4 regions of the Salmonella sp. A1325 genome follow, and region 3 is predicted to be linked to each of the others. Evidence: predicted binding sites of a transcription regulator. Region 3 holds the regulator's gene; each other region holds the start of a gene.
The links. Region 3 encodes PhoB, which activates phosphate uptake and scavenging genes when phosphate is short. Its sites were predicted from a motif close to CTGTCATAAAACTGNCNNAT; they were not measured.
Positions count from the first base shown of each region.

Region 1 (3,679 bases), on a different contig from region 3:
ACCTGGACGACGCGTTGTCGGAAGGGATTTTACGTCTGTTTGAAGAGTTTAACCGCGTAGGGGTGACGGTACTGATGGCGACGCACGATATTGGACTTATCTCCCGTCGTTCCTATAGGCAGCTCGTCCTGAGCGATGGACATCTGCATGGAGGCCTGGCCAATGAATAGGCGCGACGCGATTAACCAAATCAGGCAGTTCGGCGGACGGTTGGATCGACTGCGTAAGTCTCGCGGCGGAACAGGCGGCGGGCGCAACGCGCCAGGACGCCAGAAGCCGACGCCGAAACCGAACTCACGTAAAACGAACGTCTTTAATGAGCAGGTGCGCTATGCCTGGCACGGCGCGCTGCAGGATCTGAAAAGCAAACCGCTGGCGACGTTTCTGACGGTGATGGTGATCGCCATCTCCCTGACGCTGCCCAGCGTCTGTTACATGGTCTATAAGAACGTCAACCAGGCGGCGACTCAGTATTATCCGTCGCCGCAGATCACCGTTTATCTGCAAAAAACGCTGGATGATGACGCGGCGGCGCGGGTCGTTGGGCAGCTTCAGGCCGAGCAGGGCGTTGAGAAGGTCAACTACCTGTCCCGTGAGGACGCGCTGGGAGAATTCCGCAACTGGTCGGGTTTTGGCGGCGCGCTGGATATGCTGGAAGAGAACCCGCTACCGGCGGTGGCGGTGGTGATCCCCAAGCTGGACTTTCAAAGTACCGCCTCGCTTAATACGCTGCGCGACCGTATCTCGCAGATTAACGGCATTGACGAAGTCCGCATGGATGATAGCTGGTTTGCGCGCCTGGCGGCGCTCACCGGGCTGGTGGGCCGTGTGTCGGCGATGATCGGCGTGCTGATGGTCGCGGCGGTCTTCCTCGTTATCGGCAACAGCGTGCGCCTGAGCATTTTTGCCCGTCGCGACACCATTAACGTGCAAAAGCTGATTGGCGCGACCGATGGCTTTATCCTGCGTCCGTTCCTCTACGGCGGCGCGTTGCTCGGTTTTTCCGGCGCGTTTCTGTCACTGATATTGTCTGAAATTTTGGTGATGCGTTTATCATCGGCGGTGACTGAAGTGGCGCAGGTCTTCGGCACGAAGTTTGATCTCAATGGCTTATCGTTCGATGAGTGCCTGTTGCTGCTGCTGGTCTGTTCCATGATTGGCTGGATCGCCGCCTGGCTGGCCACGGTGCAACATTTACGTCACTTTACTCCCGATTGATAAAATCGTGGTATAATCTTTCCCTGCAATGGGCTTCCGTTCGCAGGGAAAGAGTCCCTGTTGTCTCTTCCCCGCGCGTCATCTTTATGTCACAAGATTTGTGCAAATTATGCACAGTGTTACATTGAACTTGTGGATAAAATCACTGTCTGATAAAAGAGTGGGTGATATTCTCGTTGCTCATCGGCTTTGGCACGGTTGTTGCTCGCTGACGGTGCCAGGCAATACTGATTGAGAGGATTTGAATGACCAAAGAAATGCAAAATTTAGCTTTAGCCCCTGTTGGCAACCTGGAATCTTATATCCGGGCGGCGAACGCGTGGCCGATGTTATCGGCTGACGAGGAGCGGGCATTGGCTGAAAGGCTGCATTACCAGGGCGATCTGGAAGCAGCTAAAACGCTGATCCTGTCTCACCTGCGCTTTGTTGTTCATATTGCTCGTAACTATGCGGGCTATGGTCTGCCGCAGGCGGATTTGATCCAGGAAGGCAACATCGGCCTGATGAAAGCCGTACGTCGTTTTAACCCGGAAGTAGGCGTGCGCCTGGTTTCCTTCGCCGTACACTGGATTAAAGCAGAAATTCACGAATACGTGCTGCGTAACTGGCGTATCGTTAAAGTCGCAACCACGAAAGCGCAGCGTAAGCTGTTCTTTAATCTGCGTAAAACCAAGCAGCGTCTGGGCTGGTTTAATCAGGATGAGGTTGAAATGGTGGCGCGCGAACTGGGTGTTTCCAGTAAAGACGTGCGTGAGATGGAGTCGCGTATGGCGGCGCAGGACATGACGTTTGACATGTCTTCGGACGATGAGTCCGACAGCCAGCCAATGGCGCCGGTGCTGTATCTGCAGGATAAATCGTCTAACTTTGCCGACGGCATTGAAGACGATAACTGGGAAGAGCAGGCCGCCAACCGACTGACCGACGCGATGCAGGGGCTCGACGAGCGTAGCCAGGATATTATCCGCGCTCGCTGGCTGGACGAAGACAATAAGTCTACGTTGCAGGAGCTGGCCGATCGTTACGGCGTCTCCGCTGAGCGTGTGCGCCAGCTTGAAAAGAACGCCATGAAAAAGCTTCGCGCTGCGATCGAAGCGTAATCTTCGCGAATTGCCAATGAACCCTCGAATGTGAATTCGGGGGTTTTGTTTTTTGTAGGCCGGATAAGGCGTTTACGCTGCCATCCGGCAACACGTTTGCCCGATGGCGCTTCGCTTATCGGGCCTACGGGCCCTTCCTCTCCCCCACCGACACAAATCTGTTATCTGGATGTAAATTTAGCTATTCCAAAATAATAAAAATCGGGTATGTTTTAGCAGAGTATGCTGCTAAAGCACGAGTAGCTAGCCAATAATCGAAATAAAGTGCTGAACAATAACACCACAACACACGTAACAACCAGAATAATGGGGATTATCAGGATGAATATGAAGGGTAAAACGTTATTGGCAGGATGTATCGCCCTGTCATTAAGCCATATGGCATTCGCCGAGGACATTAAAGTCGCGGTTGTCGGCGCGATGTCCGGTCCGGTAGCGCAGTATGGCGATCAGGAGTTTACCGGTGCGGAACAGGCAATTGCCGATATCAATGCGAAAGGCGGTATTAAAGGCGATAAGCTCGTCGCGGTGAAATATGACGACGCCTGTGACCCGAAACAGGCGGTAGCTGTCGCTAACAAAGTGGTGAACGACGGCATCAAGTATGTTATCGGTCACTTATGCTCCTCTTCCACACAGCCAGCGTCTGATATCTACGAAGACGAAGGTATCCTGATGATAACCCCGGCGGCGACCGCGCCGGAGCTGACCGCACGCGGCTATAACCTGATTTTGCGTACCACCGGCCTGGACTCTGACCAGGGGCCAACGGCGGCAAAGTATATTCTGGAGAAGGTAAAACCGCAGCGCATCGCGATTATCCACGATAAGCAGCAGTACGGCGAAGGGCTGGCGCGCGCGGTGCAGGACGGTCTGAAGAAAGGCGGCGTTAATGTCGTATTCTTTGACGGCATCACCGCCGGCGAAAAAGATTTCTCCACTCTGGTAGCGCGTCTGAAGAAAGAGAATATCGACTTTGTCTACTACGGCGGTTATCACCCGGAAATGGGGCAGATTTTGCGCCAGTCCCGCGCCGCAGGGCTGAAAACCCAGTTTATGGGGCCGGAAGGGGTGGCGAACGTCTCGCTGTCTAACATCGCCGGAGAGTCAGCGGAAGGCTTACTGGTCACCAAACCGAAGAACTACGATCAGGTCCCGGCGAACAAACCGATTGTGGATGCCATCAAAGCCAAGAAACAAGATCCTAGCGGCGCGTTTGTCTGGACCACCTACGCTGCGCTGCAATCCTTACAGGCGGGTCTGAACCAGTCTGACGATCCGGCGGAAATTGCCAAATACCTGAAAGGCGCCACGGTCGACACCGTAATGGGACCGCTGTCGTGGGATGAGAAGGGCGATCT
Region 1 is NZ_JAMLWO010000004.1:125,465-129,143, reverse strand. It holds gene ftsE (cell division ATP-binding protein FtsE) at 1-170, shown strand, start outside; gene ftsX (permease-like cell division protein FtsX) at 163-1,218, shown strand; gene rpoH (RNA polymerase sigma factor RpoH) at 1,464-2,318, shown strand; gene livJ (branched chain amino acid ABC transporter substrate-binding protein LivJ) at 2,640-3,679, shown strand, end outside.
Region 1: rpoH (RNA polymerase sigma factor RpoH) is a predicted target of PhoB. The motif match lies at 1,292-1,311, and genes of this name have one in related genera.

Region 2 (3,679 bases), on a different contig from region 3:
CCCGCCGCCAGAATGCCGATACCAAATGCCGGGCCGGAGAACAGCGCGCCGACAAACGGAATGTTGGAAAGAATATTGCCGACCGGCTCCTGGAAGTACGTCGCAAACAGCGGCGCGAAGATAAACAGCCCCCACATGCCGTACACGATACTGGGAATTGCCGCCAGCAGCTCAATGGCGATGCCGAGCGGACGCTTTAGCCAGCCTGGCGCCAGCTCGGTTAAAAACAGGGCAATGCCGAAACTGACCGGAACGGCGATCAGCAGTGCGATAAAGGAGGTCACCAGCGTGCCGTAAATAGGCACCAGTGCGCCGTAGATATCGTTTGGCGCGTCCCATTCCTTAGTCCAAAGAAATGAGAAACCAAATTTCTGGATACTTGGCCAGGAGGAGATGATCAATGAGACGATAATACCGCCCAACATCAATAGCACAATCAGCGCAGCCAGTTTTACCAGCGCGCTGAAAATCATGTCGCCTTTTTTACCCGGCGGGTTAAAAGCAGGCTTGGTTGCAGCCATAAATTACTCTTTCCATTAAACGCGTTTTACGACGTTGCCCCTGCCGGATGGCGCTACGCTTATCCGGCCTACAACGTGGGCCTGCGGTCGAAACCGTAGGGCGGATAAGCGTAGCGCCATCCGCCAATTCGTTAATTAATACAGCGCCTTACCGTTGCTGTCTTTTATACTGGTCTTCCAGGCGGTACGAACCTGCTCAACAACGTTATCCGGCAGGCTGGCGTAGTCCAGATCATTCGCCTGCTTAGCGCCATTTTTGTAGGCCCAGTCGAAGAACTTCAGCACTTCAGCACCCTGCTCAGGTTTCTTCTGCGCTTTGTGGACCAGGATAAACGTGGTGGAGGTGATTGGCCACACATCGTCACCTTTCTGGTTGGTCAGATCCTGCGCGAAGGTTTTGCTCCAGTCTGCGCCTTTCGCCGCATTAGAGAAGCTCTCTTCCGTCGGGCTTACCGGTTTGCCGTCGGCAGAAACCAGTTTGGTGTAGGCCAGGTTGTTCTGCTTGGCATACGCATACTCAACGTAGCCGATAGCGCCTGGCAGACGCTGTACAAATGCCGCGATGCCGTCGTTACCTTTACCGCCCAGGCCGGTTGGCCAGTTCACGGTAGAACCCGCGCCCACTTTCGATTTCCACTCGTCGTTGACTTTCGCCAGGTAACTGGTGAACACGAAGGAAGTACCGGAACCGTCAGCGCGACGCACCACAGCGATGTTCTGAGAAGGCAGCTTCACGCCTGGGTTCAGTTTGGTGATGGCTTCATCATCCCACTTCTTGATTTTACCGAGGTAGATGTCACCCAGCGTTTTACCATCCAGCACCAGTTCGCCGGATTTGAGGCCTGGAATATTCACCGCCAGCACCACGCCGCCGATCACCGTCGGGAACTGGAACAGGCCTTCCTGATTCAGTTTTTCGTCAGACAGCGGCGCATCGGAAGCGCCGAAATCAACGGTATTCGCGGTGATTTGTTTCACGCCGCCGGAAGAGCCTATCCCCTGGTAATTGACTTTGTTACCGGTTTCTTTCTGGTAGGTATCCGCCCATTTGGCATACACCGGCGCAGGAAACGTTGCACCGGCACCTGTCAGGCTTGCTGCTGCAAAGGCAGAGAACGCGCTCATCGATAAGGTCGCGGCGACAACAGTTGCGACAGTGGTACGCATAACTTTCATAATGTCTCCTGCACGGTTTCGGTAAATCGTTGTTTGAGTTGCTACGATGAGCAAAATAGGACAAATTGATGACAGTTATATGTCTTGATTATGACGGTTTGATGACAATGGAAATAAAAAAGCTGGCCCGGGGAGACACCAGACCAGCCTGCAGGGGGAGATGAATTAAACTGTTTGCGCAACCACAGACGGTTTCAACAGCGCGTACATCAGGCCGCAGACAATCGTGCCCAGGGCAATCGAGAGCAGGTACTGCATCACATGTTCCACCGCATGCGGGATCGCCAGGACAAAGAGGCCGCCGTGTGGCGCCATCAGTGTACAACCGAAATACATGGACAGTCCCCCGGCGATTGCGCCACCGACCATCGTGGAAGGGATGACGCGCATCGGGTCACGCGCGGCGAAGGGAATCGCCCCTTCAGAGATAAAGCACAGCCCCAGGATAAAAGATGCATTACCCGCTTCATGCTCAGCGGCATTGAATTTCGCTCTGGCCGCCCAGGTTGCGACGCCCATTCCTAATGCCGGTACCATCCCTGCCGCCATAATGGCCGCCATTGGCATATAAGAATGAGAAGCCAGTAAACCGACGCCGAAGGTATACGCAGCTTTATTCACCGGCCCACCAAGGTCAAAACCTTGCATTGCGCCCAGCAACATTCCCAGCAAGATAGCATTCGTAGAGGTCATATTCCCCAGGAACGTCGTCAGCCCTTCCATCACCGCAGAAACGGGGCCACCCACCACGTAAATCATGATTAGGCCGGTAATCAGCGTAGACAGTAGCGGCAGAACCAGCACAGGCTTAAGCGCTTCCATTGACGCTGGCAGCTTAATATTTTGCGCCAGAAACCGTACGCTGTAACCGGCCAGAAAACCGGCCACAATCCCTCCCAGGAAACCAGCACCGCACAGGCTGGCCAACATCCCGCCAATAAGCCCCGGGGCCAGACCCGGACGATCGGCAATTGAGAAGGCAATAAACCCAGCCAGTACCGGCACCATCAGCGCAAAGGCCGCCTTACCACCGATTTGAAATAACGCAGCCGCCAGCGTGCCCGGCTCATTGAAGGCCTGGATACCGAAGACAAAAGAGAGCGCGATACATAACCCTCCCGCCACCACCAAAGGAAGCATATGGGATACGCCGGTCATTAAATGCTTATAAACGCCGGGTAGCTCTGTTTTACCAGCTGAAGAAGAGCGCCCGGCACTCCCCTGATAGACCTCGGCGCTATTGAAAGCATTATCCATTTCCTGCGCACTCTTTTTTAGCGCCGCGCCGGTACTGGTGCGATAGAGTCTTTTGCCAACAAAGCCTGACAGATCCAGCTCAATATCCGCCGCGATAATCACCACATCCGCTTGCGCTATCTCTTCCGCGGTCAGCGTGTTCTTCGCCCCGACGGAACCGCGAGTTTCAACCTTGATCCAGTCACCACGCTTGCGGGCTTCAATTTCCAGCGCTTCGGCAGCCATAAAGATATGGGCGACGCCCGTCGGACAGGCCGTCACAGCAACAATTTTTTTAGTCATAGTAGGGTACCCTGTTCTTTTAATTTAAAGAAAAAGCGGGAAAAAATGTTACAGGCGTGACCAGGCCGCTGCTTTCTGGAACAGCGCGTCATCCGGGCGAATCCCGGTATAAAGGACAAATTGCTCCACGGCCTGAATAGCAAACACTTCGGAACCGGTAATCACGGTTTTACCGCGTTCACGGGCGTAGCGGATCAGCGGCGTGACGGGCGGTAGCGCCACCACATCAAAGATAACGCTCGCCTTATCCACTTCCTGTTCGGAATAAGAGAGTTTGTCGGCATCATTACCGCCAGCCATTCCGATAGGCGTGGCGTTAATTAACAAATCGGCTTCAATACCGTCGGTATCCGGGCGCCATTCATAGCCATAGAGTTCGGCCAGTTGTTTACCTGACGCTTCATCAATCGCGACAATATAACCACGGGTAAACCCCGCATCCT
Region 2 is NZ_JAMLWO010000015.1:33,264-36,942, reverse strand. It holds gene pstC (phosphate ABC transporter permease PstC) at 1-521, opposite strand, end outside; gene pstS (phosphate ABC transporter substrate-binding protein PstS) at 657-1,697, opposite strand; gene NAZ64_RS20935 (fructose-specific PTS transporter subunit EIIC) at 1,863-3,236, opposite strand; gene NAZ64_RS20930 (shikimate 5-dehydrogenase) at 3,285-3,679, opposite strand, start outside.
Region 2: pstS (phosphate ABC transporter substrate-binding protein PstS) is a predicted target of PhoB. The motif match lies at 1,753-1,772, and genes of this name have one in related genera.

Region 3 (3,679 bases):
TCGGTAATTGACGCCAGGTCGCCTTTTAAAACCGCCAACGGTTGAGTCACGGGGACAGCCAGACTTTCGGTACTTTGCCATTTCCCCTGCTCGAAGGTCACCAGATGCACGCATTTGCTTTTGCCGCACTCATCAAAGCTGAGGGCGATGGGCGAGCCGCAATAGCGGATATGCTCCGTGCCGCCGACACATTGCGCGCGGTGAATGTGTCCCAATGCGATATAATCCGCTGGCGGGAAATGCTGCGCCGGAAAGGCATCCAGCGTACCGATATAAATGTCGCGAACCGCATCGCTTTTGCTGGCGCCGACGGTGGTTAAATGTCCCGTCGCGATAACCGGCAGCTTTCGTTCGCCGCGTAGCTGGCACGCTTCCTGATACTGCTGTTGATAATAATCGGCAATCGCATGAAGAAGTTGCTGCTGTTTCTCGCTGCCGGATAATCCCGCCTGACTGGTAATAATGTCGCGCGGGCGCAAAAAGGGAATGGGGCACAGTACGGCGCCCGGAGAACCGTCGCGACGATGAAGTAGCCGCGGCGCATAGCCCGCGCTGGCGATCACGGTTGTATTGAGAAACGCCAGAATGTCGCGTGACTCGTTTAGCGTGGCGACGGAATCATGATTACCGGCCAGCACCACCAGATGACAGCCCGTTTGCTGTAAATTAACGACGAAACGGTTATAAAGTTCTCGGGCATAGCTTGGCGGCGAACCGGTATCAAAAATATCGCCAGCGACAATAATGGCATCCACCTGATGGGCCTGCGCGGTCTCCAGCAGCCAGTCCAGAAAAGCCTGATGCTCCGCGGCGCGGCTTTTACTGTAGAAATTTTGTCCCAGATGCCAGTCAGAGGTGTGGAGGATGCGCATAATAGTTCCATGCAAAAAAAGCGTGAACGGGATTATACACGTCATCCCTTCCATTTTTGGGCGCAATTTACCGCCGGTACACGGTAATGCACGGTTTCACCGGTGTCATAAATCATCAACATGCTGTCAATGTCGCCTTTTTTTTTCATAAATCTGTCATAAATCTGACGCATAATGGCGCGGCATTGATAACTAACGACTAACAGGGCAAATTATGGCGAGACGTATTCTGGTCGTAGAAGATGAGGCGCCGATCCGTGAAATGGTGTGCTTCGTGCTCGAACAAAATGGCTTTCAGCCCGTAGAAGCCGAAGATTATGACAGTGCGGTGAATAAACTTAATGAACCCTGGCCGGATCTCATCCTTCTTGACTGGATGTTGCCCGGCGGGTCAGGGTTACAGTTTATTAAACATCTCAAACGTGAAGCCCTGACCCGGGATATTCCTGTGGTTATGCTGACCGCAAGAGGTGAGGAAGAAGATCGTGTGCGCGGGCTGGAAACCGGCGCTGACGATTACATTACCAAGCCGTTTTCCCCCAAGGAGTTGGTGGCGCGCATTAAAGCCGTTATGCGGCGCATCTCGCCGATGGCGGTCGAAGAGGTGATCGAGATGCAGGGACTGAGCCTTGATCCTGGCTCTCACCGCGTGATGACCGGCGACAGCCCGCTGGATATGGGGCCGACCGAATTTAAATTACTCCATTTCTTTATGACGCACCCGGAACGGGTTTACAGCCGCGAACAGCTACTCAATCATGTCTGGGGCACCAATGTGTACGTTGAAGACCGGACGGTCGACGTGCATATTCGCCGTTTGCGTAAGGCGCTGGAGCACAGCGGCCACGACCGGATGGTGCAAACGGTACGCGGGACAGGGTATCGTTTTTCGACCCGCTTTTAATGCCTTTTCCGCCAGTAGAACACAGGTTTCTGGCGGAGAAGGCTTTCCATTCTTGAGGGAGTATGACGCGTGCTGGAACGGCTGTCATGGAAAAGGCTGGTGCTGGAGCTGGTGCTCTGTTGCATCCCCGCGCTTATCCTTAGCGCTTTTTTTGGTTATCTGCCGTGGTTTTTACTGGCGGCGGTGACGGGACTGCTTGTCTGGCATTTCTGGAATTTATTACGCCTCTCCTGGTGGCTTTGGGTCGACAGAAGTATGACGCCGCCGCCGGGACGGGGAAGTTGGGAACCGCTGTTATACGGTTTACACCAGATGCAGTTGCGAAATAAGAAGCGTCGCCGCGAGCTGGGGAACCTGATTAAACGTTTTCGCAGCGGCGCGGAGTCGCTGCCTGATGCCGTGGTACTGACCACAGAAGAGGGCGGCATTTTTTGGTGTAACGGTTTGGCGCAACAGATACTGGGGCTACGCTGGCCGGATGACAACGGGCAGAATATTCTCAATCTACTGCGTTATCCGGAGTTTACCCAGTATTTAAAAACGCGTGATTTCACCCGTCCGCTTCATTTGGTGCTCAATACTGGGCGGCATCTGGAGATCCGCGTCATGCCTTATACCGATAAACAACTCCTGATGGTGGCGCGCGATGTGACGCAAATGCATCAGCTTGAAGGCGCCAGACGTAACTTTTTCGCCAACGTTAGCCATGAGTTGCGTACGCCCCTGACGGTATTGCAAGGCTATCTGGAAATGATGCAGGAACAGGCGCTGGAGGGGACGACGCGAGAGAAAGCGCTGCATACGATGCGCGAGCAAACGTATCGTATGGAAGGGCTGGTAAAACAACTGCTTACGCTGTCTAAAATTGAGGCGGCCCCGGCGCTGTTATTAAATGAAAAAGTGGATGTACCGATGATGCTGCGGGTCGTGGAGCGTGAAGCGCAGACGCTCAGCCAGCAGAAACATACCTTTACGTTTGAGGTCGACGATAGTCTTAGCGTTCTGGGCAATGAAGAGCAGCTACGTAGCGCGATCTCAAACCTGGTGTATAACGCGGTAAACCATACGCCGGCGGGAACGCATATTACGGTGAACTGGCGACGTGCCGCGCATGGCGCTGAATTTTGCATTCAAGATAACGGTCCGGGGATTGCTGCCGAGCATATTCCTCGTCTGACCGAACGCTTCTACCGTGTCGATAAAGCGCGTTCGCGGCAAACGGGCGGTAGCGGCCTGGGATTGGCGATTGTGAAACATGCGTTGAATCACCATGAAAGCCGCCTTGAAATCGACAGTTCGCCTGGCAAAGGAACGCGATTTAGCTTTGTGCTGCCGGAACGTTTAATTGCCAAAAATAGCGATTAATTGCCTTTCGTAAGTATAACTTTCCATAAGCCAGCGGATGCTGGCTTATTTTCTTTGCAGTTAAGACGGGGTCGTTGAAACATTCAACGTTTGGTGATTTTTTGTTCGCATGATTAGCCATAACTTTTTCATGAGAATGGTGTTTTATTCTGGTTGTAAATTTCATATCGCTATATTCATCTGGTTTTTAGATCCCACCTTGCTTTAAAACGTTATAAGCGTTTAAATTGCGCTTCAGGTGCTGTCATTACGACTGCATTTGCGCGGTAAATCGAAAAACAATTCTTCGCCGCATCGGTCCGGGAGCTTTTCCCGCTGAAATTGATAAAAAACGCCGCTTTATAATCCTCCGGGAAAGGCAAAAATTTTAATGTTTACAACATCACCATCCACAGGCAGTAAGACTTTATGACCCATCAGTTAAAATCGCGCGATATCATCGCCCTGGGCTTTATGACATTTGCGCTGTTCGTTGGCGCAGGCAATATTATCTTTCCTCCTATGGTCGGTTTGCAGGCGGGTGAACACGTCTGGACAG
Region 3 is NZ_JAMLWO010000003.1:137,177-140,855, forward strand. It holds gene sbcD (exonuclease subunit SbcD) at 1-872, opposite strand, end outside; gene phoB (phosphate response regulator transcription factor PhoB) at 1,087-1,776, shown strand; gene phoR (phosphate regulon sensor histidine kinase PhoR) at 1,846-3,141, shown strand; gene brnQ (branched-chain amino acid transporter carrier protein BrnQ) at 3,550-3,679, shown strand, end outside.

Region 4 (3,679 bases), on a different contig from region 3:
CATTCCAGTCGGTATACGCAATAAGTTGAACCAGATTGAGATCCATCCCCATTTTGGGTTCCAGTTCATTCTTAATACGTTTCAGCTCAGCGACATCAAAACACTGCAAATAGACATTGTCCTGCTTGCCGGTGTAACCATACTTCTTCAGCACTTCCAGCGTTTTCGCGGCAATATCTTTCCCTTCCTGATGATGGAACCACGGCGCTTTAATTTCCGGATAAATACCGATATTTTTACCGGTAGAGTGATTTAATCCCTGAACGAATTCAATTTCCTCTTCAAAGGTATGAATGCGGAAATCAGATTTTCCCATCGGGAAACGGCCCGGATAAGTTTGTACTTTTTTGCCGTTTTCAATATCAAACCCTTCGGTAAACTTCAGGGATTTAATTTCATCCAGCGTAAAATCGATAGCGTAATAGCGCCCATCTTTACGCGCCCGGTCCGGAAAACGGTCAGCGACGTCAGTCACCCGGTCAAGGTAGTGGTCATGGAGGACGACCAGATGGTCGTCCTTTGTCATCACTAAATCCTGTTCCAGATAATCTGCCCCTTGCGCATACGCCATCGCTTTCGCTGGTAGCGTATGCTCCGGCAGATAACCGCTGGCGCCACGGTGGGCGATAACGACTTTTTCAGCCGCCACGGCACAGCTTCCGATGGTCATTCCTGCCAACATTAACGCCACGCTAAGGTTTTTCAGTGTGGTTTTCATGTTATTAGCCTCCGTTGCGTTTTAACTGCAGCTCATCATGATGGCGTTTTTCACCAATCATCACGACCACCAGCAGGATTACCGCCAGAATGCTGCCGCCAATCATCACCATAAAGCCGCCATCCCAACCGAAGAAGTCAACGGTATAACCCACAATGGCGCTTGCAGCGACAGAACCGCCCAGGTAACCAAACAGACCGGTAAAGCCCGCCGCCGTACCCGCCGCTTTTTTCGGCGCCAGTTCCAGCGCGTGCAGACCGATCAACATTACCGGGCCGTAGATCAGGAAGCCGATGATAATCATACAAGCCATATCAACGTTCGGGTTCCCTGCCGGGTTCATCCAGTAAACGATGGTCGCGATAGTCACCAGGGTCATAAAGAACACGCCCGTCGCACCGCGGTTGCCGCGGAAGACTTTATCCGACATCCAGCCACACAGCAGCGTGCCCGGAATACCCGCGTATTCATACAGGAAGTAGGCCCAGGAGGATTTATCCAGTGCGAAATGCTTCACTTCTTTCAGGTAGGTCGGCGACCAGTCGAGGATGCCGTAGCGCAGCAGATAAACAAACACGTTGGCGATAGCGATGTACCACAACAGTTTGTTTGGCAGTACGTACTGCATGAAGATCTGCTTCGCAGTCAGCTCTTCTTCCGCTTTTTCGTTGTAGTCGTCCGGATAGTCGTTTTTATACTCTTCGATAGGCGGCAGACCGCAGGATTGCGGCGTATCGCGCATCATTGCGAAAGCGAACAGCGCCACCACAATCGCGCCAAAGGCTGGCATATAGAGCGCCGCTTTCCAGTCGTTAAACCACGCCATCCCCAGCAGGAACAGCAGTGGCGGGATCCCGCCGCCGACGTTATGCGCACAGTTCCAGACCGACACAATGCCGCCGCGTTCTTTCTGCGACCACCAGTGAACCATCGTACGTCCGCACGGCGGCCACCCCATCCCCTGGAACCAGCCGCAAAGGAACAACAGCACAAACATCACGGCGATGCTGGATGTCGCCCACGGTACAAAGCCCATAAACAACATGACTGCTGCGGCCAGAATCAACCCTGCCGGCAGGAAAACGCGCGGATTCGAGCGATCGGACACCGAACCCATTATAAATTTCGAAAAACCATAAGCGATGGAAATCCCGGACAGAGCAAAGCCCAGATCGCCGCGTGAAAAACCCTGTTCTACCAGGTAGGGCATCGCGAGGGCAAAGTTCTTGCGCACCAGATAATACGCGGCATAGCCAAAGAATATCCCCAGGAAAATCTGCCAGCGTAATCGGCGATAGGTCGGATCAATCTCCGCCGCTGGCAAGCGCGCTTTATGCGGCGCTGGTTTAAAAATACTCAACATATTGTAGCCTCCGTGGCCCATATTTTATTTAGAGGTAAACACCGCAGTTTGTTCAAACAACCCCGCTGCTCCCAGTGTGGCCGCGATGTTAAGTAAAGATACGTCACGTTAATGTGAATTACAGCACATATTGTTACAGTTTTACGACTAATGTTCAGAAAGGCGCACGAAATCACGTTTCATTTTCGAATAGTGAGCGATTATGCGCGAAATCAAACATTCCATATGATTTGTATGGCTAAATGATAAAAAACGAACTGTGAGGAAAAACAATGAAAACTCGCGACTCGCAAGCAAGTGACGTGATTATCATTGGCGGTGGAGCAACAGGCGCAGGGATCGCCCGCGACTGCGCGCTGCGCGGTTTACGTGTCATTCTGGTGGAGCGGCATGATATAGCGACCGGCGCGACCGGGCGTAACCACGGGCTGCTGCACAGCGGCGCTCGTTATGCGGTTACCGACGCGGAATCCGCGCGCGAGTGCATTAGTGAAAACCAGATTTTAAAACGGATCGCCCGCCATTGCGTCGAACCGACGGATGGTCTGTTTATTACGTTGCCGGAAGATGATCTTGCGTTTCAGGCCACCTTTATTCGCGCCTGTGAAGCGGCAGGCATTCGCGCTGAAGCCATCGATCCGCAGCAGGCTCGCATCATCGAACCTTCCGTTAACCCTGCGCTCATCGGTGCGGTAAAAGTGCCGGATGGCACCGTGGACCCTTTCCGCCTTACCGCCGCCAATATGCTGGATGCCAGAGAACATGGCGCAATCGTGTTAACGGCGCATGAAGTGACCGGGCTCATTCGTGAAGGCGCAACGGTCTGCGGCGTCCATGTGCGCAACCATCTCACTGGCGAAACCCAGACGCTTCACGCGCCGGTGGTGGTCAATGCGGCAGGTATCTGGGGGCAACGGATCGCCGAATACGCCGACCTGAGTATTCGCATGTTCCCGGCGAAAGGCTCGCTGTTGATCATGGACCATCGGATCAACCAGCATGTCATTAACCGCTGCCGGAAACCATCGGATGCCGACATTCTGGTACCTGGCGATACGATTTCACTGATCGGCACCACCTCTACCCATATTGATTACAATGAGATAGACAGCAACCGCGTCACCGCAGATGAAGTCGATATCCTGCTGCGTGAAGGGGAAAAACTGGCCCCTGTCATGGCGAAGACGCGTATTCTGCGCGCGTATTCCGGCGTCCGCCCGCTGGTGGCCAGCGATGACGATCCCAGCGGTCGTAACGTCAGCCGCGGTATTGTGTTGTTCGACCACGCCGAACGCGACGGGCTTGATGGCTTCATTACCATTACCGGCGGGAAGCTAATGACTTACCGCCTGATGGCGGAATGGGCGACCGACGCCGTGTGCCGCAAGTTGGGCAATACTCGCCCCTGCATCACGGCGGATACGCCGTTGCCTGGCTCAAAAGAGTCTACGGAACATACGCTGAAACGCATTATCTCGCTTCCCGCGCCGCTACGCGGATCGGCGGTTTATCGGCATGGCGATCGCACGCCGGGGTGGCTGAGCGAAGGCCGCCAACACCGTAGCCTGGTCTGTGAATGCGAGGCCGTCACGGCGGGA
Region 4 is NZ_JAMLWO010000012.1:121,928-125,606, reverse strand. It holds gene glpQ (glycerophosphodiester phosphodiesterase) at 1-718, opposite strand, end outside; gene glpT (glycerol-3-phosphate transporter) at 723-2,081, opposite strand; gene glpA (anaerobic glycerol-3-phosphate dehydrogenase subunit A) at 2,354-3,679, shown strand, end outside.
Region 4: glpT (glycerol-3-phosphate transporter) is a predicted target of PhoB. The motif match lies at 2,212-2,231, and genes of this name have one in related genera.